One region of the Cellulosimicrobium sp. 22598 genome, then DNA from elsewhere that is predicted to be linked to it. Evidence: riboswitches for the same ligand, from Rfam matches in the RefSeq annotation. Region 1 holds a riboswitch; each other region holds the start of a gene.
The links. Region 1 has a riboswitch for thiamine pyrophosphate ahead of ACTJIY_RS13140 (FAD-dependent oxidoreductase). Riboswitches for the same ligand answer to the same signal wherever they lie in the genome.
Positions count from the first base shown of each region.

Region 2: linked by a shared signal. The riboswitch ahead of thiD (bifunctional hydroxymethylpyrimidine kinase/phosphomethylpyrimidine kinase) and the one ahead of ACTJIY_RS13140 (FAD-dependent oxidoreductase) in region 1 are both predicted to bind thiamine pyrophosphate.
Region 3: linked by a shared signal. The riboswitch ahead of ACTJIY_RS18995 (thiamine ABC transporter substrate-binding protein) and the one ahead of ACTJIY_RS13140 (FAD-dependent oxidoreductase) in region 1 are both predicted to bind thiamine pyrophosphate.

Region 1 covers NZ_JBQEMZ010000011.1:31,970-39,230, reverse strand. Annotated here, with positions in the region: gene ACTJIY_RS13165 (ABC transporter transmembrane domain-containing protein) at 1-966, opposite strand, end outside; gene ACTJIY_RS13160 (DUF3817 domain-containing protein) at 1,090-1,530, shown strand; gene ACTJIY_RS13155 (ThiF family adenylyltransferase) at 1,527-2,792, shown strand; gene ACTJIY_RS13150 (thiazole synthase) at 2,876-3,718, opposite strand; gene thiS (sulfur carrier protein ThiS) at 3,728-3,961, opposite strand; gene ACTJIY_RS13140 (FAD-dependent oxidoreductase) at 3,967-5,364, opposite strand; TPP riboswitch at 5,369-5,448, opposite strand; gene thiE (thiamine phosphate synthase) at 5,500-6,225, shown strand; gene guaA (glutamine-hydrolyzing GMP synthase) at 6,269-7,261, shown strand, end outside.
Region 2 covers NZ_JBQEMZ010000006.1:15,814-23,074, reverse strand. Annotated here, with positions in the region: gene pheT (phenylalanine--tRNA ligase subunit beta) at 1-1,494, shown strand, start outside; gene ACTJIY_RS07975 (SDR family oxidoreductase) at 1,491-2,369, shown strand; gene ACTJIY_RS07970 (YceI family protein) at 2,623-3,297, shown strand; gene ACTJIY_RS07965 (hypothetical protein) at 3,309-3,566, opposite strand; TPP riboswitch at 3,621-3,714, shown strand; gene thiD (bifunctional hydroxymethylpyrimidine kinase/phosphomethylpyrimidine kinase) at 3,707-4,675, shown strand; gene ACTJIY_RS07955 (hypothetical protein) at 4,706-4,987, opposite strand; gene ACTJIY_RS07950 (quinone oxidoreductase family protein) at 4,984-6,012, opposite strand; gene ACTJIY_RS07945 (ABC transporter ATP-binding protein) at 6,022-6,918, opposite strand; gene ACTJIY_RS07940 (FadR/GntR family transcriptional regulator) at 6,915-7,261, opposite strand, start outside.
Region 3 covers NZ_JBQEMZ010000024.1:21,956-29,216, reverse strand. Annotated here, with positions in the region: gene ACTJIY_RS19000 (ABC transporter permease) at 1-1,686, opposite strand, end outside; gene ACTJIY_RS18995 (thiamine ABC transporter substrate-binding protein) at 1,778-2,878, opposite strand; TPP riboswitch at 2,959-3,063, opposite strand; gene ACTJIY_RS18990 (ABC transporter ATP-binding protein) at 3,241-4,113, shown strand; gene ACTJIY_RS18985 (ABC transporter permease) at 4,113-6,647, shown strand; gene ACTJIY_RS18980 (DUF4235 domain-containing protein) at 6,832-7,110, shown strand; gene ACTJIY_RS18975 (FAD-dependent oxidoreductase) at 7,208-7,261, opposite strand, start outside.

The DNA of each region.
Region 1 (7,261 bases):
GATCTTGCGCGACGCGACGTGGGCGCGCGTCGCGATGTTGAGCATCTGCGTCGCGACCTGCAGCGGCCAGCCGAGGAACGCCGCGTACCCGTAGAACGCGACGAGCTGCCCGGGCGTGATGTCGCCGCGCAGGGCCGCCGTCGCGCCCAGGTAGACGACGAGCACGACGAGGAGGCCCGGCAGGAGCACCTGCAGGGCGTCGAGCGTGGCCTGCGTGTGCGCGACCTTGACCCCCGCCTCGCGCACCTTCTGCGACTGGCGCGCGTAGCGGCCGACGAACACGCCCTCGCCGCCGATGCCGCGCAGGATCCGCAGGCCGGAGACGGTGTCGGCGCCGAGCGTCGTGAGCCGGCCCTGCGCCTCGCGCTGCGCGGCCTGGCGCTGCTGGAGCGGCTTGACGAGCAGCGCGAGCACCGCCGCGACGACCGGCAGGCCCAGCACGACGACGAGCCCGAGCTGGAGCGACGTCGAGAGCATGATGACCGCCACCACGACGTACGCGCCGAGCGCGCCGAGGAACTGGCCCATCATCGAGAAGAGCTGGCCGACGCGCATGGCGTCGCTCGCCACGGTCGACACGACCTCGCCCGTGGGCAGCTCCTCCGTGATCGCGTCGCCGGAGCGCGCGGTGACGTCGCCCACGAGCTGGGACGTCGTGAGCGCGGAGCGCAGCCAGTTCGCGATGTCGAACCGGTGCTGCGTGACCCCGGTGACGACGATCCCGAGGCCGAGCGCGAGCAGGAGACCCGCCCAGCGCCACAGCTCCGGCCCGAACCCCTCCGCGAGCCCCTCGTCGAGCGCGCGGCCGAGCATGTACGGCTGGAACGCCTGGCACGCGAAGTTGGCCAGGCCGAGCAGCACGGAGACGGTGAGCACGGTCCACTGACGACGGGCCAGCCAGAGCAGGTAGCGCGTCGGTCCGCGCAGGTCGGGGGTCCCCGGGTCGGGGAGGGGGAGGGGTCGCACGGTGTTCTACCCTAGGTTCGGCGTCCGACACGCGGCGACGCATTAACGGCGGCGACCGCGTCACACGCCACCGCGGCGGCACGGACCGCCGCGGCCGTCTCGCCCGGAACGAGGACCCCTCCCATGACCACGCAGGACCCGGCCACCCCCACCGACACGCCCGCCCCCGCCGGCGCGGCGACGCCCAGCACGGAGGCCGCCCGCACCGCGATCCGCAAGGCGCGCGGCGCGCTCGCCCGCTACCGGGTCCTCGCGATCATCACCGGTGTGATGCTCCTCGTCCTGTGCGTCGAGATGCTCGTCAAGTACGGGGTCGGCCAGCTCGTCGACGTCGACGGGGTCATGCGGTACGTCTCGTGGATCCCCTTCGCCCACGGCTGGATCTACGTCGTCTACCTCGTGACGGTCCTCGACCTGTGGACCAAGATGCGGTGGGGCTGGGGCCGCCTCGCGACCATGGTCTTCGCGGGCGTCGTGCCGGTCATGTCGTTCATCCTCGAGAAGAAGGTGCACGCCGAGGCCGAGGCCAAGCTCGCCGTCCTGGAGGAGCAGTACGCGTCATGACGACGCCGCTCGCGCCCCTCGTCGCACCCGGCCCCGAGCTGACCACCGCGGAGCTCGAGCGGTACGCGCGCCACCTCGCGCTGCCCGGCGTCGGCCCCGAGGGGCAGCGCCGTCTCGCCGCCGCGCGCGTGCTCGTCGTCGGCGCGGGCGGCCTCGGCAGCCCCGCCCTGCTCTACCTGGCCGCCGCGGGCGTGGGCACGATCGGCATCGTCGACGACGACGTCGTCGACACCTCCAACCTCCAGCGCCAGGTCATCCACGGCGGTCCTGACGTCGGGCGCCGCAAGGTCGACTCCGCGCGCGACGCCATCGCCGACGTCAACCCGCACGTGCGCGTCGTCGAGCACGCGGTCCGCCTCGACGCGGACACCGCGCTCGACGCGCTGCGCGGCTACGACGTCGTGCTCGACGGCGCCGACAACTTCCCCACGCGCTACCTCGTCTCCGACGCGGCCGAGGTGCTCGGCCTGCCCGTGGTCTGGGGCTCGATCTACCGCTTCCAGGGGCAGGTCAGCGTCTTCTGGGGCGCGCCCCGGTTCGCCCTGCCCGACGACGTCCCGCGCCCGGGCGGCGCGGCTCCCGTCGGCCCGGGGGACGGCGAGGCGCGCGGGGTCACCTACCGCGACGTGTTCCCCGTCCCGCCGCCGCCCGGCGCCGCGCCCGACTGCGCGACCGGCGGCGTGTTCGGCGCGATGTGCGGGACCGTCGGCTCCGTCATGGCGACCGAGGCGATCAAGCTCGTCACCGGCGCCGGCACGACGCTGCTCGGCCGCCTCGCCGTCTACGACGCGCTCGACCTCTCGTGGCGCCAGCTCACCGTGCGCGCCGACCCGACCCGCGACCCCGTCACCGCGCTCCTGCCGGGCGACGACGCCTACGCCGCGTTCTGCGGACTGGCCCCGGCGACGTCGGTCGCGCGGCCGGTCACGGGGGAGCGCGACGTCACCGCGCGCGACGCGGCGGCCCTGCTGGGCGACGACGGCACGGCCCCGTACGTGCTCGACGTGCGCGAGGACTGGGAGGCGCAGGTGCGTCCCCTGCCCGGGTCGACCCTCGTGCCGAGCGGCACGTTCCTCACGGGCGACCCCGCCGCGGCGCTCGCGGACCTCCCGTCGGACCGACCCGTGCTCGTCCTGTGCGCGGTCGGCGGCCGCTCGGCCCGCGTCGCCGACGTCGCGCGCGCCGCCGGGATCGACGCCCGCTCGGTCGTCGGCGGCGTCCCCGCCCTCCTCGACGCCCTGGAAACGACCCCGGCCACCTAGTCCGCCCCCGCCGAGCAGGTGGACGTCGCGGATCCTGGTCGGCTGACGAGCCAGGACGGCCTGTTCCGCTGGCGGGACCGGCGTCAGAGGGCGAGGTCGAGGCGGCCCTGGGGGGACGAGCTCGCGAGGGCGCCCTCGCGGCGGGGGATGCGGCCGGCGCCGGCGGCGAGGCGGCCCGACTCGACGGCGAGGCGCATCGCGTGCGCCATGCGGACCGGGTCGGCGGCGCGCGTGACGGCGGTCGCGAGCAGGACGCCGGCGCACCCGAGCTCCATGGCCTGCGCGGCGTCGGACGCCGTGCCGATCCCCGCGTCGAGGATCACGGGCACGCGCGCGGCGGCGGCGATCGCCTCGATGTTGCGGGGGTTGAGGATGCCGAGGCCGGTGCCGATCGGCGCGCCGAGCGGCATGACGGCGGCGCACCCGACGTCCTCGAGCCGGCGCGCGAGGATCGGGTCGTCGTTCGTGTAGGGCAGCACGACGAACCCGTCGCGCACGAGCTGCTCGGCCGCCTCGACGAGGCCGACGGGGTCGGGCAGGAGCGTGACGTCGTCCGCGATCACCTCGAGCTTGACCCACTCGGTGCCGCACGCCTCGCGCGCGAGGTGCGCGGTGAGCACGGCCTCGCGCACCGAGAAGCACCCGGCCGTGTTGGGCAGCGCCCGGATGCCGAGGCGCGCGAGGAGCGCCCAGATCCCGGCGTCGGGGGAGGCCGCGCCACCGGCGCGCACGGCGACGCGGCGCATCGCGACGGTCGTCAGTGCGGTGCCCGAGGCGACGAGCGCGTCCTCGAGCGTGAGCAGGTTCGCCGCCCCGCCGGTGCCCATGACGAGGCGGGACCCGATCGTCGTGCCGGCGACGACGAGCGGGTCGCCGCCGTCCGACGGTCGGTGCGCGGGCGCGGGGGAGATGTCGGTCGTGGTCACGGGTCCTCCTCAGCCGCCCTGGACGGCGGTCACGATCTCGATGCGGTCACCCGGCGCGACGACGGTCGTCGCCCACGAGCCGCGCGGCACGACGGCGTCGTCCACCGCGACGGCGACACCCTGCGGCGTCCCGTCGGCGACGTACGCGGGCACGAGCGCCGCGACGAGCTGCTCGAGGTGCACGGGGGCGTCGAGCGGGTACGGCTCGCCGTTGACGAGCGCGGTCGGAGCAGGTCGGGTCACGGAGATCACCTCGGTGTCGTCAGGGAGAACGCGGCGGACCGGACGGTGCCGAACCCGGGGTCGCTCCCCAGGTCGGGCCCGCCGTGGGGAGCGATCCCGGGTTCGGCGAAGCGGTCGGTGCGGGTAGGGGTGAGGGCGGCCGCGACGGTGGGCGGGAGCGCGGCACCCGTGAGCCCGGCCATCACCGCGTCGGCGGTGAGCGGCGCGAGCAGGATGCCGTTGCGGCCGTGCCCCGTCGCGAGGTGCAGCCCCGGGACGCCGGTCGGACCGACGAGCGGGAGGTTGTCCGGGGTCGCGGGGCGCGCCCGGGGCGTCACGTCGACGAGCGCGGCCTCGTCGATCCCGGGCAGCAGGGCGCGCGCGTCGCGCAGCAGGGCGAAGACGCCGCCCGCGGTCGCGCGGCGGTCGTCGGGGTTCTCCTCGGTGGTCGCGCCGACGACGACCTCCCGGTGACCCGCGACGCCGCGACCCGGCCCGTCCGGGACCGGGTCGCGCGGCACGACGTACACGGGTCGCCCCTGCACGACCCCGCGCACCACGTGCTCCAGCGCGAGGTCCGGCCCGGCGTCGAGCCTCAGCGTCTGCCCCTTGACCGGCCGGGTCGGCACGACGACGCCCGGCACGTCCGCGAGGAGCGCCCCGGACTCCCAGCCCGCCGCGACGACGACCGCGCCCGCCGCGTGGAGCCGGCCCGCGTCGTCGTGCACGCCCACGACCCGCCCGGCCCGGCCGAGCGCGAGCCGCGTCGCGGACGCCCGCACGACGACGGCGCCCACCGCGGATCCGGTGCCCGACCCCGCGAGCGTCCCCGGCCCGGAGCCCGCTCCGGTGCCGCCACCGACCAGGCCGCGCAGCCCGCCGAGCAGGGCGGCGTGCACCGCGCGCGGGTCGACCGCGTGGTCGTCCGGCGCCCAGGCGGCGCCCGCGACCCGCGGGCCGAGGTACGGCTCGCGCCGACGGGCGTCGGCGACGGTGAGCTCGCGCGAGGCGAGGCCGTGCTCCGCGTGGAGGGCGAGGACGCGGCGGAGCAGGGCGAGGTCGTCGGCGTCGTAGGCGAGCGTGAGGGTGCCCGCGGTGCGCAGACCGACGTCGGCCCCGGTCGCGGCGCGCAGGTCGGCGGCGAACCCCGGCCACGCCGCGGCGGCGGCGAGGTGCAGGCGCAGCGCCGCGTCCTCGCCGAAGTCGGCCTCCGTGACGGGGGCGAGCATCCCGGCCGCGGCGTGCGTCGCGCCGTCGCCCGGCGCCGGGTCCAGCACCGTGACCGACAGACCGGCGCGCGCGGCGCGCCACGCCACGGCGAGCCCCACGATCCCGCCGCCCACGACGACGACGTCGCGCGCGCCGTCGGGCACGGCAGGGCCGGCTCCCGGCGGGCGGGGCCCGGGACGGACAGGGGTGTGCATGCGCGCTCCCTTCGCTGGCATGACCCAGATCAGGTTCGACGGTCGGCTCCGACGCCCTCTCAGCCCCGTGCGGGGCTCCCGTGCTGTCGGCCACAGTACCCGCGTGCGGGAGCGGGCGCGGCTAGGCTCCGGCGGGTGAGCACCGAGACCTTCGCCACGCCCGCGAACCCCGCCGTGCCGGCTGCGGACGACGCGCGGGCCCGGCTCGCCGACGCACGCCTCTACCTGTGCACCGACGCGCGCGAGGAGCGCGGCGACCTCGAGGACTTCCTGCGGGCGGCGCTCGCGGGCGGGGTCGACGTCGTCCAGCTCCGCGACAAGACGCTCGACGCGGCGCGCGAGCTCGAGCTCCAGGAGCTCGTCGCACGGGTCGCGACGGAGCGCGGCGCCCTGTGGGCCGTGAACGACCGGGCCGACGTTGCGGCGCTCACCGGTGCACCCGTCGTCCACATGGGTCAGGGCGACCTGCCGGTCTCCGCGGTGCGATCCCTGCTCGGGGCCGCGCCGGTGCTCGGCCGGTCCACCCACTCGGCCGACCAGGCGGCCGCGGCCGAGGCGGACCCGGACGTCGACTACTTCTGCGTGGGCCCCCTCTGGGCGACGCCGACGAAGCCGGGGCGCGTCGCGGTCGGGCTCGACCTGCTGCGCGACGTCGCCGCGACCCGGCCCACGACGCCCTGGTTCGCGATCGGCGGGATCGACGCGGAGCGGCTGGACGCGGTCCTCGACGCCGGGGCGACCCGCGTCGTCGTCGTGCGGGCGATCACGCAGGCGCCAGACCCGGAGGCCGCCGCCCGGGCGCTGCGCGGGCGGGTCGCCGAGCGAGCGGCCGAGCGCGCCGCCGAACCCACCGGCGCCTGAGACGCGGGACGGGACCGCGCCGCGCGGCGACTATCCTGGAGCCGTGACGTCACCCGCCACCGCTCCCGACACCCCCACCACCGCCGAGGTCGCCGCGACCCCGCGCCCCGTGCTCGTCGTCGACTTCGGCGCCCAGTACGCGCAGCTCATCGCGCGCCGCGTGCGCGAGGCCAAGGTCTACTCCGAGATCGTGCCGCACACCTTCACGGTCGAGCAGATGCTCGCGAAGGACCCGGTGGCGATCATCCTCTCCGGCGGGCCGTCGTCGGTGTACGCGACCGGCGCGCCGTTCGTCGACCCGGCGCTGTTCGAGGCCGGCGTGCCCGTCATGGGCATCTGCTACGGCTTCCAGGCCATGGCCAAGGCGCTCGGCGGCGAGGTCGCCCAGACGGGCCTGCGCGAGTACGGCGGCACCGAGGTCGAGGTGTGCGCCGCGGGCGTCCTGCTCGACGGCACGCCGGAGCACCAGACCACGTGGATGAGCCACGGCGACGCGGTGCACCGCGCGCCCGAGGGCTTCGAGGTCCTCGCGACGTCGTCGGGCTCGCCGGTCGCCGCGTTCGAGGACCGCGAGCGTCGCCTCTACGGCGTGCAGTGGCACCCCGAGGTCAAGCACTCCGCGCACGGCCAGACCGTGCTCGAGCACTTCCTCTACGAGGGCGCCGGGCTGGCCCCGGACTGGACGCCCGGCAACGTCATCGCGGACCAGGTCGCGGCGATCCGCGCCCAGGTCGGCGACGCGCGCGTCATCTGCGCGCTCTCGGGCGGCGTCGACTCCGCCGTCGCCGCGGCGCTCGTGCAGCGCGCGGTGGGCGACCAGCTCACGTGCGTGCACGTCGACCACGGGCTGATGCGCGCGGGCGAGGTCGAGCAGATCGAGCGCGACTTCGTCGCGGCGACGGGCGTCAACCTCGTGATCCGCGACGAGAAGGAGCGGTTCCTCACGGCGCTCGCCGGGCACAGCGACCCGGAGACCAAGCGCAAGATCATCGGCCGCGAGTTCATCCGTGTGTTCGAGGACGCCGCGCGCCAGATC
Region 2 (7,261 bases), on a different contig from region 1:
GTCGAGGCCGCGCACTTCGACCAGGTGACGGTCGCGCGCACGTCGCGCCGCCACAAGCTGTCGAGCGAGGCTGCGAAGCGGTTCGAGCGCGGCGTCGACCCGCTGCTGCCCGCGGTCGCGGCGCAGCGTGTGGTCGACCTCCTCGTCCAGCTCGGCGGCGGCACGGCCGACCCGGCGGTGGGCGACCTCGACCGGGTCGTCGCCCCCGCCGCGATCCGCCTCCCGGTCGGCGAGGCCGAGCGCCTCGTCGGCGTGCCGTACACGCTGGAGCAGGTCGTCGGGACGCTCGGCGCGATCGGGTGCACGGTCGAGGCGGACGACGCGGACGCCACCGGCGTGCTCGTGGTGACCCCGCCGTCGTGGCGACCCGACCTCACCGAGCCCGCCGAGCTCGTGGAGGAGGTCGCGCGGCTCGTCGGCTACGACGAGATCCCGTCCCTGCTGCCCGCCGCCCCCGGCGGTCGCGGGCTCACGCGCGAGCAGCGCGTGCGGCGCTCGGTCGCCCGGGCGCTCGCGGAGGACGGGTTCGTCGAGACGCTGAGCTACCCGTTCGTCGGGGACGCGGAGCTCGACGCGCTGCGCCTGCCCGCGGACGACGAGCGCCGCCGGGCGCTGCGCCTGCTCAACCCGCTCGCCGACGACCGGCCGCTGATGCGCACCGACCTCCTCAGCACGCTGCTGGAGACCGCGCGCCGCAACGTCGGCCGCGGGCTGGGCGACGTCGCGCTGTTCGAGGTCGGTCTCGTGACGCACCCGCGCGCGGGTGCCCCGGCGGCGCCCGCGCTGCCGGGTGGCGTCCGGCCGTCCGACGACCAGCTCGCCGCGATCGACGCGTCGCTCCCGGCGCAGCCGCGCCACGTCGCTGGCGTCCTCGTCGGCCGCCGCGAGCGCGCCGGCTGGTGGGGAGCGGGCCGTGCCGCGGACTGGACCGACGCGCTCGCGGCGGCCCGGCTCGTGGTGGAGCGCGCGGGCCTCCACGTGGGTGCCGACGTGTCCGTCGTGGCCGACACGGCGCGCGCCCCGTTCCACCCGGGCCGCTGCGCGCGCCTGGAGCTCGCGGACGGGACCGTGGTCGGGCACGCGGGCGAGCTGCACCCCAAGGTGCTCGAGAACCTCGGCCTGCCCGCGCGCACGGTGGCGTTCGAGGTCGACCTGTCCGCGCTCGTCGCCGGTTCGCCGGACGAGCCCGTGCAGGCGACGCCCGTCTCGGGCTTCCCGGCCGCCAAGGAGGACCTCGCGTTCGTGGTGGACGCCGGCGTGACCGCCCAGGCGTTGCGCGACGCGATCGTCGACGGCGCCGGGGACCTGGTCGAGGACGTCGCGCTGTTCGACGTCTTCACCGGCGAGCAGGTCGGTGCCGGGCGCAAGTCGCTGGCGTTCTCGCTGCGGCTGCGCGCGGCCGACCGCACGCTCACCGCGGACGACGTCGCGCGCGTCCGCGAGGGTGCCGTGACGGCCGCGCGCGAGCGCGTGGGCGCGGAGCTGCGGGCGTGAGCGTGCACGGGGCGGGTGCCGTCGCGCCCGCCCGGACGGCGCTCGTCACCGGCGCGTCGCGTGGCATCGGTCGCGCGATCGCGGTCGGCCTCGCCGCCGCCGGTCTCGACGTCGCGCTCCTCGCGCGCGACGCCGACCGGCTCGCGGGCGTGGCCGACGAGATCGGCGCCCTGACCGTCGGGGGTGCGGGGCGCGCGGTCGTGGTCACGGCGGACGTCACGGACGCCGCGGCGGTCGCGGCGGCCGTGGGCGCGGCACAGGACGCGCTCGGGAGCGTCGACCTCCTCGTCAACAACGCGGGGCGCGTCGACGCCGAGGTGCCGCTCTGGGAGGCGGACCCCGACGAGTGGTGGTCGGTCGTCGAGACCAACGTGCGCGGGCCGTTCCTCCTCGCGCGCGCCGTCGTCCCGGGGATGCTCGCGCGCGGCGGGGGTCGCGTCGTCGACCTGAACAGCGGCGCGGGCTCGCACGACATGGACGGCGCGAGCGCGTACAACGCGAGCAAGACCGCGCTCCTGCGGCTCGGCGCGAACCTGCACCGGTCCGGGTTCGCGCGCGGCCTGCGGACGTTCGAGGTCTCGCCGGGAGTCGTCCAGACCGACATGACGGCGTCGATGGTCATGCACGAGGGCCGCACCGAGTGGACCCCGGTGGAGCGCACGGTCGAGATGGTCGTCGCGATCGCGCGCGGCGAGCTCGACGCGTTCTCGGGGGCGTTCGTGCGCGTGACGCACGACTCCCCGGCGTCGTTGCGGGCCGCGGCCGAGGAGGCCCTGGGCCGCGGGTCCTCCCTGCCCGGCCCCGACGCGCGGCGCCTGCGGGTCACGCGCTGGGGCGCGGACGACCCGATGCCGGGAGAGCTGCCGAGCCGCTGACGTCCCGCGGCGTGGCCGCGACCACCCGGCGCGTCGCGGACCCGCCCGCACCGACCCGCAGCGCCGCCCGACCCCTCCGGTCGGGCGGCGCTCGTGCGTCCGCGGGCGACGCCTGCGCGGGCAGCGCGGGCGGGGGAGATCACCCGGCATCTGGTTGAAACTTCACTCACTCATCGGGGATGCTGTCCTGGACACCTGACCAAGTACCGGGCGGACACCGACGTCGCGGCTCGACGACGCGTGGGAGCGACGGATGACGACGGCACGCCCTGTCCGGCAGTGGAACGGCCTCACCGTTCCCGAGGCCGGCACCTACACCCTCGACGAGGCGCACAAGCGCATCGGGTTCACCGGGATGCACATGATGGTCTCGCCCGTCCGGGGCGAGTTCACCCGGGCGCGCGCCACGATCCTCGTCGGCGAGGACCCGCTCGCCTCGGCGGTGTCCGCGACGATCGAGACGGCGAGCCTCGCGACGCACCACGAGGAGCGCGACGCGCACCTGCGCAGCGCCGACTTCCTCGACGTCGACGCGTACCCGACGATCGAGTTCCGCAGCACCGCGGTCACGTGGCAGGGCGAGCAGCAGGACCAGATCCTCGCGTGGGCGCGACTGCGGAACCGTTCGCCCGAGCGCGCCGAGCTCGCGCCGGAGCGGGTGCAGCCCCGGACGGCGCAGGCCGGGCGGTTCCTCGTCGAGGGACTGCTCACCGTCCGCGGCGTCACGCACCGGACCGTGCTGTCGATGCAGTACGGGGGCGCGCGCCGCGACCCCTACGGCCGCGACATCTTCGGTTTCCACGCCGCGGGCGAGATCGACCGCGAGAGCTTCGGTCTCGTGTGGAACGTGCTGCTCGAGACGGGCGGGTTCCTCGTCGGCAAGAAGATCGGCCTCGAGATCGCGGGGGAGGCCCTGCACCAGGCCTGACGTCCGGTCCGTCAGGGCGCGTCGCACGCGACGGCCCCGCGGGCGACCCAGACGTGCCACACACCGCGCTCCGGGTGGACGTGCTCGAAGGCGACGCGGCCGCCGTCTTCGTGCGTGACGACGCCGGCGAGCACGACGCGGCGCCCCCGGCGGTCGACGGTCGTCCAGCGGGCGGGGACCGGAGGGAGCAGCGGCGTCGCGGGGGAGCGCGGCGCGGGTCGGCGGGCGGGTCGGTCGTGCGGCATGCCCAGGAGGACGCGGTCCGGCACGCGTTCTCGCGCGCGAGACCGGGTGAAACCCTCGGGCGCGCAGGACGTAGCATGACGCGCGACACGGGGTGCCCCGCCGAGGGCTGAGATGAGACCCGTCGAACCTGCTCTGGCTCGTACCAGCGAAGGGATGTCCCGCGATGACGCTCGCCCTGCCCCCGCACGACCCCGCACCCGGGCGCGACCGCGCCCACCGGCCCGCGGCCGACCGCACGCCCGGTGCGGCCGGCGGCCCGGGCGCCCTGCCCGCGCGGCCGCGCGTCCTGTCGATCGCGGGGACCGACCCGACCGGGGGCGCGGGCATCCAGGCGGACCTCAAGTCCTTCGCCGCGCACGGCGCGTACGGCATGGCCGTCACGACGGCGCTCGTCGCGCAGAACACGCACGGCGTGCGGTCCGTGCACGTCCCCGGTCCGACGTTCCTGCGCGAGCAGCTCGATGCCGTGTCCGACGACGTCGAGATCGACGCCGTGAAGATCGGCATGGTGGCCGACGAGGCCAACGCCCGCGAGATCGGGGCGTGGCTCGACGCGCTCGCGGCCGCGCGGACCGACGCCGGGCTCCCGCGGCCCTGGGTCGTCCTCGACCCCGTCATGGTCGCCACGTCGGGGCACCGGCTGCTCGACGCGGGGGCGGAGCAGGCCGTGCGCGACCTCGCGGCACGGGCCGACGTCGTCACCCCCAACCTCCCCGAGCTGGCCGTCCTCGCGGGCCGCGACGTCGCGACGACGTGGGACGACGCGCTGACCCAGGCCGCGTCGTACGCGGAGACGAGCGGTGCCGTCGTGCTGCTCAAGGGCGGCCACCTCACCGGTGCGACGTCGCCGGACGCCCTCGTCGTGCCCGCCGGCCCGTCGTCGGACGCGGCACCGACCGTCACGACGTTCGACGGCGAGCGCGTGGACACGCCCCATACGCACGGCACCGGGTGCTCGCTCTCCGCGGCGCTCGCTGCCCTGCGCCCGCAGCGTGCGGGCTGGGATGAGGCAGCGCGCGACGCCAAGGACTGGCTCACCGGCGCGCTGCGCGGCGGGGCGGAGCTGCGCGTCGGGACCGGCCGGGGCCCGGTCGACCACCTGCACGCCTCGTCGCCCGTCGTGCCGCGCTGACGGACCGCGCGCGAGCAGCGGTCACGTCGGTCAGGCGCGGGCCACGTCCTCCTCGGCCGTCGCGTAGACGCACTCGTAGCCCGGCGGGACCCAGCGCCACCGCGCGTCGACGTCCTGGATCGCGACGCCGTCCGGGCGGTCGGCGACGCACGCGTCCGCCTGCTGGCGCAGACCGACCGTCACCCAGTACACGGCGAGCGCCGCGGCGAGCAGGACGGAGAGGATGGTCACGGCGCGGCGGAGGGCGGGGGTGGGGCCGCCGTCGGACCCGTCCTCCTCGCCCGGCCGCGCGGGCACCCAGTCCCAGCTCACGCGTCGCCCGTCTCCGCGGCCGGGTCAGGCGCCGCGGCTGCGTCAGGGACGAGCAGCACCTTGCCCGTGGTCGCGCGGCCCTCCAGGGCGCGGTGCGCGTCGGCGGCGTCGGCGAGCGCGAACGTGGCGCCGACGCGCACGTGCAGCGTGCCGCCCGCGACGGCGCCGAGCACCTCGGTCGCCCGCTCGACGAGCTCGGCGCGCGTCGCCGTGTGGTCGGCGAGCTTGGGGCGCGTGAGGAAGAGCGACCCGCCCGCGTTGAGCCGCTGCGGGTCGAACGGCGGGACCTGCCCGGACGAGCCGCCGTAGAGCACGAGCGTGCCCCGGCGGTGCAGCGACGCGAGCGACGCGTCGAACGTGTCCTTGCCCACCGAGTCGTACACCGCCGCGACGCCCTCGCCGCCCGTGAGCCCGCGCACGACCTCCGGCAGCTCGGTGGTGAGGTCCGCGAACGCCGTGTACTGGATCGCGTGCTCGGCGCCCGCGCCGCGCGACAGCTCCGCCTTCTCGGGCGTCGAGACCGTCGAGATCACGTGCGCGCCCCGTGCCACGAGCATCTGGGTCAGGAGCAGTCCGACGCCGCCCGCGCCCGCGTGCACGAGCACCCGGTCGCCCGGGCGGACCTGGTAGGACGACGTGCACAGGTAGTGCGCGGTGAGGCCCTGGAGCGCGACGGCGGTCGCGTCCTCGAGCGACACGGCGTCGGGGACGTGCAACGCCTGGGCGGCGTCCACGACGACGAGGTCCGCGTACGACCCGGGCGCCTCGGTCCACACGACGCGGTCGCCGACGGCGAAGCCCTCGACGCCGTCGCCCACCTCGGCGACCACGCCCGCGCCCTCGCTGCCGACCACGTGGGGGTATTCCATCGCGTACACGCCGGAGCGCTTGTACGTGTCGATGAAGTTCACCCCGGCCACGGCCGACCGGACGAGGAGCCGACCCGGCCCGGGCGAGGGGTCGGGCAGCTCGGTGTACTCCAGGACGTCGGGGCCGCCCGCCGCGCGGGCCACGATCGCGTGCATGGCCCCAGCCTAGGGTCGTGCGGCGAGCCCGGCCGCCCTCCCGGTCGTGGTCGCGTCCGTCCCGGCGCCGCCCGCGACCCCTGCGCCGACCGCGTCGTCCTCGACCAGGCGGGGCGGACGCGCGTGGCCCGCCGACGCGTGCCACCGGCCGAACCGGCGCTCGACGTGCACCGGGTGGTCGAAGCAGCGCGTGACGTGCTCCGTGACGAGCACGTCCGCGGCGGCGCCCGCGGCGACGACGCGGCCGTGCGCGAGCAGGAGCGCGTGGCTCGTCGTGGTCGGCAGCTCCTCGAGGTGGTGCGTCACCAGCACCGAGGCGACGTGCGGGCGGGTCGCGCGCACGGCGTCGAGCGTCTCGAGGAGCTGCTCGCGCGCGGCGACGTCGAGCCCGGTGGACGGCTCGTCCAGCAGGAGGAGCGCGGGGCCGGGCAGGAGGGCGCGCGCCACGAGCGCCCGTCCCCGCTCGCCCTGGGAGAGCGTCGGCCAGGGGTCGTGCGCGCGGTGCGCGAGGCCGAGGTCGGCGACCAGCCCGCGGGCGACGGCGACCTCGACCGGGGTCGGCTGCCAGCGCGGGCGCCAGTCGACGGTCCCCGTGAGGCCGGTCAGGGTCACCTCGAGCACGGTCAGCGGCGAGCGCAGGTCGTGGCGCGGGTCGACGTGGCCGATGCGGCGGTGCAGGGTTTGGATGTCCACGCGACCCAGGCGCTCGCCGAGCACATGCACCGTGCCGCGGGTCGGGTGCCGGCGCGCCCCGCAGAGCCCGAGGATCGTGCTCTTGCCCGCCCCGTTCGGCCCGAGCAGCGCCCAGTGCTCACCCGCCCGGACGGTGAGGTCGACGCCGTCGAGGATCGCCCGTCCCTCCCGCACCAGGTCGACGCCGCGCAGGGACAGGACCTCGGCGCTCACCGCTCGCCGCCCGTCGCGCCGGGGTCGCGCCCGGCGACCTTCGCGTGGACGGCTGCGAGGTGCTCGCGCGCCGCCGCGGACGCGCGGACGGCGTCGCGCTCGCGCACGGCCTCGAGTATCGCCTCGTGCGCGTCCTGGTCGTGCCGGTGCGCCTCGCCCGCGCGGTCGAGGTCGACCATCGCGACCATCGCGCGCCGCAGGCGCGGGACGAAGGTCGCGAACAGCTCGCCCAGCACGGCGTTGTGCGCGGCGTCGACGACCGCCCGGTGGAAGACCAGGTCCGCGTCCACGTACTCGGCGGCCGACGACGTCGCCGGGACCTTCCCGCGGCGGGAGAGCGCCG
Region 3 (7,261 bases), on a different contig from region 1:
CAACCGCTCGGCGAGCAGCATGACGGTCGCGGTGAGCAGCGCGAGCACGACGCTCGCCGCGAGCGCCATGCCGTAGTTCTCGGCCCCCGGGCGCCCGATGAGCCGGAAGATGACGACCGGCAGGGTCGCGCTGTCCGGGCGGGCGAGGAACGACGTCGCGCCGAACTCTCCGAGCGAGACGGCGAACGCGAACCCGACGGCGAGGCCGAGGGAGCGGGCGGCGATCGGGCCGTCGACCGTGCGGAACACGCGGCCGGGCGCGGCGCCGAGGGTCGCGGCGGCCTCGCGCAGGCGCGGGTCGATGGCGCGCAGCGTCGGCAGGACCGTGCGCACGACGAGCGGGGTCGCGACGACCGCCTGCGCGATCGGCACGAGGAGCCCCGACGTGCGCAGGTCGACGTCGAGGCCGAGCGGCCGGTCGAGCGTGACGAGGAACCCGAAGCCGACCGTCACGGCGGAGACCCCGAGCGGGAGCATGAACACCGAGTCGAGCACCGAGATCGCGCGCCGCCCGCCGCGCGAGCGCGGGCGCCGGGACACGACGAGCGCCACGAGACCCCCGATCACGACGGCGAGCACGGTCGCGAGCGCGGCGGTGCGCAGCGAGTTGCCCGCCGCCTCCCACACGGTGACGGACAGCGCGTTGCGCCCGCCCGTCGTGCCGAGGTTCGCGTAGTTGTCGAGGCCCCAGCCGCCGCCCGGGACGCGGAACGAGCGCACGACGAGCGTGCCGAGCGGCAGCCCGACGAGCACGACGACCACGGCCGCGGTGAGCGCCGCGGGCGCGAGGTCGCCCGTCGGGCGGCCGTCGCGCCACAGCCGCAGCGGGTGCGCGGACGACGCCGAGGACGACAGGTTGAGGGCGCGCTCGCGCCGGGCCCGCGTGCGGTTCGCCACCGTGAGCGCCGCCGCGACGACCACGAGCTGCACGACCGACAGCACCGCCGCGGTGCGCAGGTCGAGGAACTGCGTGGTCTGGATCCAGATCTCCGTCTCGATCGTCCCGTAGCGGATGCCGCCGAGCACGAGCACGACGCCGAACGCCGTCGCGCAGAAGAGGAAGACGATCGACGCGGCGCTCGCGATCGCGGGCGTCAGCGCCGGGAGCGTCACGGTGCGGAACGCGCGCCACGGCGTCGCGCCGAGGGCGCGCGCCGCCTGCTCGGCGCGCGGGTCGAGGTGCTCCCAGAGCCCGCCGACCGTGCGCACCACCACGGAGTAGTTGAAGAACACGAGCGCGACGACGATCGCCGCGAACGTCTCGTCGAGCCGCAGGAACCCGAGCGGGCCGCCCTGCACGAGCAGCGACCGGAACGCGACGCCGACGACGACGGTCGGCAGCACGAACGGCACCGTGACGAGCGCGCGCACGACCCGCCGCCCGGGGAACCGGCACCGGTACAGCACGTACGCGCCGGGCACGCCGAGCAGCACCGAGAACGTCGTGCCGAGCACCGCCTGCCAGAGCGTGAGCCCGAGGATCCGCCACGTCCGTGGCTGCGAGAACACCTCCGCGAACCCGGACAGGTCGAGGCCGCCGTCGTCCCCGACGAACCCGCGCGCCACGAGCGTGACGACCGGCCACGCGAAGAACACCCCGAGGAACGCGAGCGGCACCGCCGTCGCCAGACCCCACAGCACCGCGCGTCCGACGCCGCCCCGCCAGACCGCCCGACCCCTCACCACGGCTCTACCTCGCGCGACCACGGCTCTACCTCGGCAGACCGGGGCTCTACCTCGCGAGGTAGAGGCGTGGTCGCGCAGCGCGCACCGGGCGTCAGTCGACGACCGTGGCCGTCCATGCCTTGATCCACTCGTCGCGGTGCGCCGAGACGTCGGCGGGTGCGACCTCGAAGGGCTCGTCGGCGAGCGGGGCGAACTCGGCCCAGCCGTCGGGGAGCGCGACGGAGTCGTCGGCGGGGTACATGTACATCTGCTCCGGGACGTCGGCCTGGAACGCCTCGCTCACGAGGAAGTCGACGAGCTGCTGCGCGCCCTCGGGGTTCTTCGCGTTCGCGAGCACGCCCGCGTACTCGACCTGGCGGAAGCACGTGTCGAGCAGCGCGCCGGTCGTGGACGCGGAGCCGTCCTCGGTGAGCGTGAACGCGGGCGACGTCGAGTACGACAGCACGAGCGGGCGCGGCCCGGCGCCCTCGGAGCCGGAGAAGTCGACGTAGTACGCGTCGGACCACCCGTCGACGACCTTGACGCCGTTGTCCCGGAGGTCCGCCCAGTAGTCCTCGTAGCCGTCCTCACCGAACGCGCCGATCGTCGCGAGGAGGAACGCGAGACCGGGCGACGACGTCGCCGGGTTGGTCACGACGAGGAGGTCCTCGTACTCCGGCTTCGCGAGGTCCTCGAGCGAGACGGGCTCCGGGATCCCGGCGTCGGCGAACCACGCGTGGTCGACGTTGACGCACACGTCGCCGAGGTCGACCGCCGTGAGCTCGTCGCCGTCGCCGACGGCGTACGAGGCCGCCGAGTCGGACAGGCCCTCCGGCGTGTAGGGCGCGAGGACGCCCTCGTCGATCGCCCGCGACGCGAACGTGTTGTCGATCCCGAACACGACGTCGCCCAGCGGCGAGTCCTTGGTGAGGATCAGCTGGTTGACGAGCGCGCCGCCGTCGCCGGGGGCGACCTGCTCGACGGTGAGCCCGCTCTCCTCCTCGAACGCGGCGAGCACCTCGTCGCTCACGGCGAAGGAGTCGTGGGTGACCAGGGTGACCGTGCCCCCGGTGCCCGACGACGCGTCGTCACCTCCGGAGCCTGAGGTCGCGTCCTCGCCGCCACTGCACGCGGCGAGGGCGAGGAGGGCGAGGGTCGTGCCCGCGCCCGTGACGAGGGCGCTCCGGCGGGTACGGGCGGTCGTGCGCTGCATGTGTCCTCCCAGGACGTTCAGGAGGGGTTCACCGGCCCGCGCGACCGTGCCCCGCGAGCGCGGGCGACCGCACGAGCAGGTGATCGAGATTCCCGACTTCCTCCACCGGTGCTAACCGGATCAGGTTCGAGGGTCTGCGGTGGTCCGCACTCTCAGCTCCTCCAGGAGCTCCCCTGTCGTTCCCGTCGAGCCTACACCGGGCCGCGCCTGGGGAATCCCCCTGAGAGAACCCTGAGCGCGGCCCCGCGGCGACCAGGGAGGGGTTCCGGGCCGGTCCCCGATGCCCCGGGGCGCACCGCCGCGGGAGGGTCGAGACGACCGGACCGGGACACCCGGCCGACGACGCAGGAGGGGAAGGACCGATGAGCAGCAGACCTGGGACGACGGGCGTGAGGACGACCGTCGCCGCGCCCGCCGAGCACGCCGCGGGTGCCGCCGGGACCACGCCGGAGCGGCCCGTGATCGCCACCGCGCGGGGGATCGTGAAGACCTACGGGCGCGGCGAGGCCGCGGTCCGCGCCCTGGACGGCGTCGACGTCGACCTCGAACGGGGGCGCCTGACCGCGATCATGGGCCCGTCGGGGTCGGGCAAGTCGACCCTCATGCACTGCCTCGCCGGGCTGGACTCCCCCACGGCGGGGACCGTCGTCGTGGACGGCGAGACCGTCTCGGCGATGAGCGAGCGACGGCTGACGCGGCTGCGACGCACGCGCATCGGGTTCGTCTTCCAGTCGTTCAACCTCGTGCCGACGCTCACGGCGGAGGAGAACATCGTGCTCCCGCTCGCCGTCGCGCGCCGGCCCGTGGACCGGGAGTGGTTCGACCGCGTCGTCGACGCCGTCGGCCTGCGCCCGCGGCTCGGGCACCGGCCGGCGGAGCTCTCGGGCGGGCAGCAGCAGCGGGTCGCGTGCGCGCGGGCGCTCGTGTCCCGGCCGGCGGTCGTGTTCGCGGACGAGCCGACCGGCAACCTCGACTCGCGCGCCGCCGCGGAGGTGCTCGGCTTCCTGCGCGCCTCGGTGGACGACCTCGGCCAGTCCGTCGCGATGGTCACGCACGACCCGACGGCGGCGTCGTACGCGCACCGCGTGCTGTTCCTCGCGGACGGGCGCCTCGTGACCGAGCTGCGCGACCCGACGCCGCAGGCCGTCCTCGACACGCTCGGGGCCCTCACGCCCGCGGCGTCCGCGGGCGCGCACGCCGCCGGCCCGGCGCACGAACCGGCGACCGTCCGATGATGGGCCGGATCGCGCTGCGCGGCGTGCGCGCGCACGGCGCACAGCTCGTGCTGTCCGTGCTCGCGGTGACGATCGGCGTCGCGTTCGTCACCGGCACGTTCGCGCTCCGCGCGATGCTCGCCTCGACGTTCGACGGCATCGTCGCGTCGTCGATCCAGGCCGACGCGTACGTGCGCGGCGCGGCCAGCGCCGGGTCCGCGCTCGAGTCGTCGTCCGCGCAGCTCGGCGGCGCACGGAGCCTCGTCCCGGCGGACCTGGCCGGCACGCTCGACGCGCGGGACGACGTCGACCTCGCGCTCGCGGAGGTGAGCGGCCCCGCCGTCCTGGTGGGCGCCGACGGCACCGCGGTGCTGAGCACCCAGGCGCCGAGCATGGCGGTCGGGTACGACCCGCGCGACCCCGGGCCGCGCGTGGTCGACGGCCGGGCGCCGGAGAACGGCGGCGAGGTCGCGCTCGAGTCCGCGACGCTCGAGGCGTCCGGGCTCGCCGTGGGCGACACGACCGACGTCGTGCTCGGGGACGCGGTGCGCCCGGTGCGCGTCGTCGGCGAGCTCTCCCTGTCCGCGCCCATGGCGGGCGCGACGATCGTCCTGCTCGACGCGGCGACCGCGGCCGCGACGTACGCGCCGGACGGCATGGTGCCGTCGATCGCCCTGCACGCCTCCGACGGCGTCTCGCCCGAGGCGCTGCGCGACGCCGTCGCGACGTCGCTGCCCGACGGCGCCGAGGCCGTGACGGGCGCGGAGCTGCGCGCCGAGACGAGCAGCGCCGTCGCCGACCAGCTCGGCTTCGTCTCGACGTTCCTGCTCGTGTTCGCCGGGCTCGCGCTGTTCGTCGGCACGTTCATCATCACCAACACGTTCGCGATGCACGTGCGCCGCCGCACGCGCGAGCTCGCGCTCCTGCGCGCCGTCGGGGTGTCGCCCGGGCAGGTGTTCGCCTCGGTGCTGGGGCAGGCCGCGGTCGTCGGGGTCGTCGGCGCGGTGCTGGGCGTCGCGGCCGGGTTCGGGCTCGCCGAGCTCGCGCGGGCCGGGCTCGGCGCGGTGGGCATGGAGCTCGCCGGCTCGCTGCCCGTGACGACGGCCGGGATCGTGGTCCCGCTCGTCGTCGGGGTCGTGGTGTCGGTCGTGGCGGCGGCCCTGCCCGCGCGCCACGCGGCGCTCGTCCGGCCCGTCGAGGCGATGCGGGCCGACGTCGTGCGGCCAGCCGGCCCGGGCGTCGCCCGGGTGGTCGCGGGGACGCTGACCCTGCTCGCCGGCACCGGTCTCGTGGTGGGCGCAGCGGTGGTCGGGAGCGGCGGCGCGCCGCTCCTCGGGCTCGGCGCCGTCGGGGTGATCGCGGGCGTGCTGCTGCTCTCCCCGCTCGCGGTCGGTCCCGTGCTCGGAGTCCTCGCCGCGCCGTTCGTCGCGCTGGTCCGGCCGCTCGGCGGGCTCGCGCGCGGCAACGTGACGCGCCAACCGCGGCGCACGGCCGCGACCGCAGGGGCGCTCGTCGTGGGGATGGCGCTCGTGTCGACGACGTCCGTCCTCGCGCTCTCGGCACGCGAGTCCGTGACCGGCATCGTCGACGAGGAGACGGCCGCCGACCTCGTCGTCCGGTCCGCGACCCCGTACCTGCCCGAGGGCGTCGCGACCGACGTGCGCGCCGTGCCCGGCGTCGCGTCCGTCGACCTCACGACGTACGGGCAGGTCGCCGTCGACGGCGAGCCGCAGCTCGTCGTCGGGTTCCCCGCCGAGGGCTTCGGCCGCTCGGTCCGCACGACGGCCGTCGAGGGCGACCTCGACGCGTACGCGCGCGGCGAGGCGGCCGTCATGGCGGACGCGCTCGACGAGCACGGCTGGGCGCTCGGCGACGTCGTGACGATCGCCGACCCCACCCGGCCCGACCTCCCGGCGCACGACGTCCGCATCGGCGCCGTGATCGACTCCCACGCGTTCTCGGTCGACATGCTCCTGCCGCCGGACGTCGCCTCGGCCGTCGGCGCGACGACCCCCGAGATGCTGTTCCTCGACGTCGAGCCGGGCGCCGACCTCGCGGCCGTGCGGGGCGCGGTGACCGAGGCCGTCGCGCCCTACGTCGTCGCGAGCGTGCTCGACGCCGACGAGTTCGCCGGGGAGGTCGCGTCCCAGGTCGAGTCGATCCTCGCGATCGTCTACGCGCTGCTCGGCCTGTCCGTGCTCGTCGCGGTGCTCGGGATCGTCAACACGCTCGCCCTGTCCGTCGTCGAGCGGACGCGTGAGATCGGGCTCCTGCGCGCCGTCGGGCTGGGGCGCGCCCAGCTCGCCACGACGATCGTCATCGAGTCCGTGCTCGTCGCCGTGTTCGGGACGGCGGTCGGGCTGGTCGTGGGGACGGGCCTGGCCGCCGCGCTCCCGTCCGTCCTCGCGGACGAGGGCTTCACGACCCTCGCCGTGCCGTGGGCCCAGCTCGGGGCGATGCTCGCGCTCGCCGCGGTCGTCGGGGTCGTCGCGGCGGTCTGGCCCGCGACGCGCGCGGCCCGATTGCCCGTGCTCGACGCGGTGAGCCAGGAGTGACGCGAGGGCGGTGACGAGAGGCGAGAAGTGGCCCTCCACGGTGGCGTCCAGAGGGCCACTTCTCGCGTCTCGCGACGTCGGTCCGCGGGTGCGTGCGCGCGCCGCGCGACGCGGGCGCCGACCGTTCGCACTACGGTGGGAGCACGCCCGCGCCGACCGGCGCCCCGACTCACGGAGGACCCTCGTGGCCGACACGACCGAGACCGAGCAGACCCTGGCCGTGAAGGTCGGCACCGTCGCCCTCACGTTCGCCGCGGGCTGGGTGGCGCAGAAGCTCGTCACGTTCGTCTGGGCGAAGGTCACGGGTCACGACGCCCCCAAGGATCTCGACGACGAGGAGGTCGGCATCGTCTCCGCCGTCACCTTCGCGGCCGTCGCCGCCGGCGTCGGCGTCCTCGCGCGCCGGTTCGCCGGCAAGGAGGCCAAGCGCGTCGTCGCCCGCCTCGCGTCGCGCGCGTCGTAGTCCCACCGCCCGAACCCGGGGTCCTTCCTCACGATCGTCACGACGTGGGGAGGGACCCCGGGTTCGGCGCGCCCGACGGCGGACGTCGGCGCCGGAGTCAGCGCACCGGGGCCGCGGGCTCGGGCGGGGTCCAGCCCATCGCGGCGCGCGC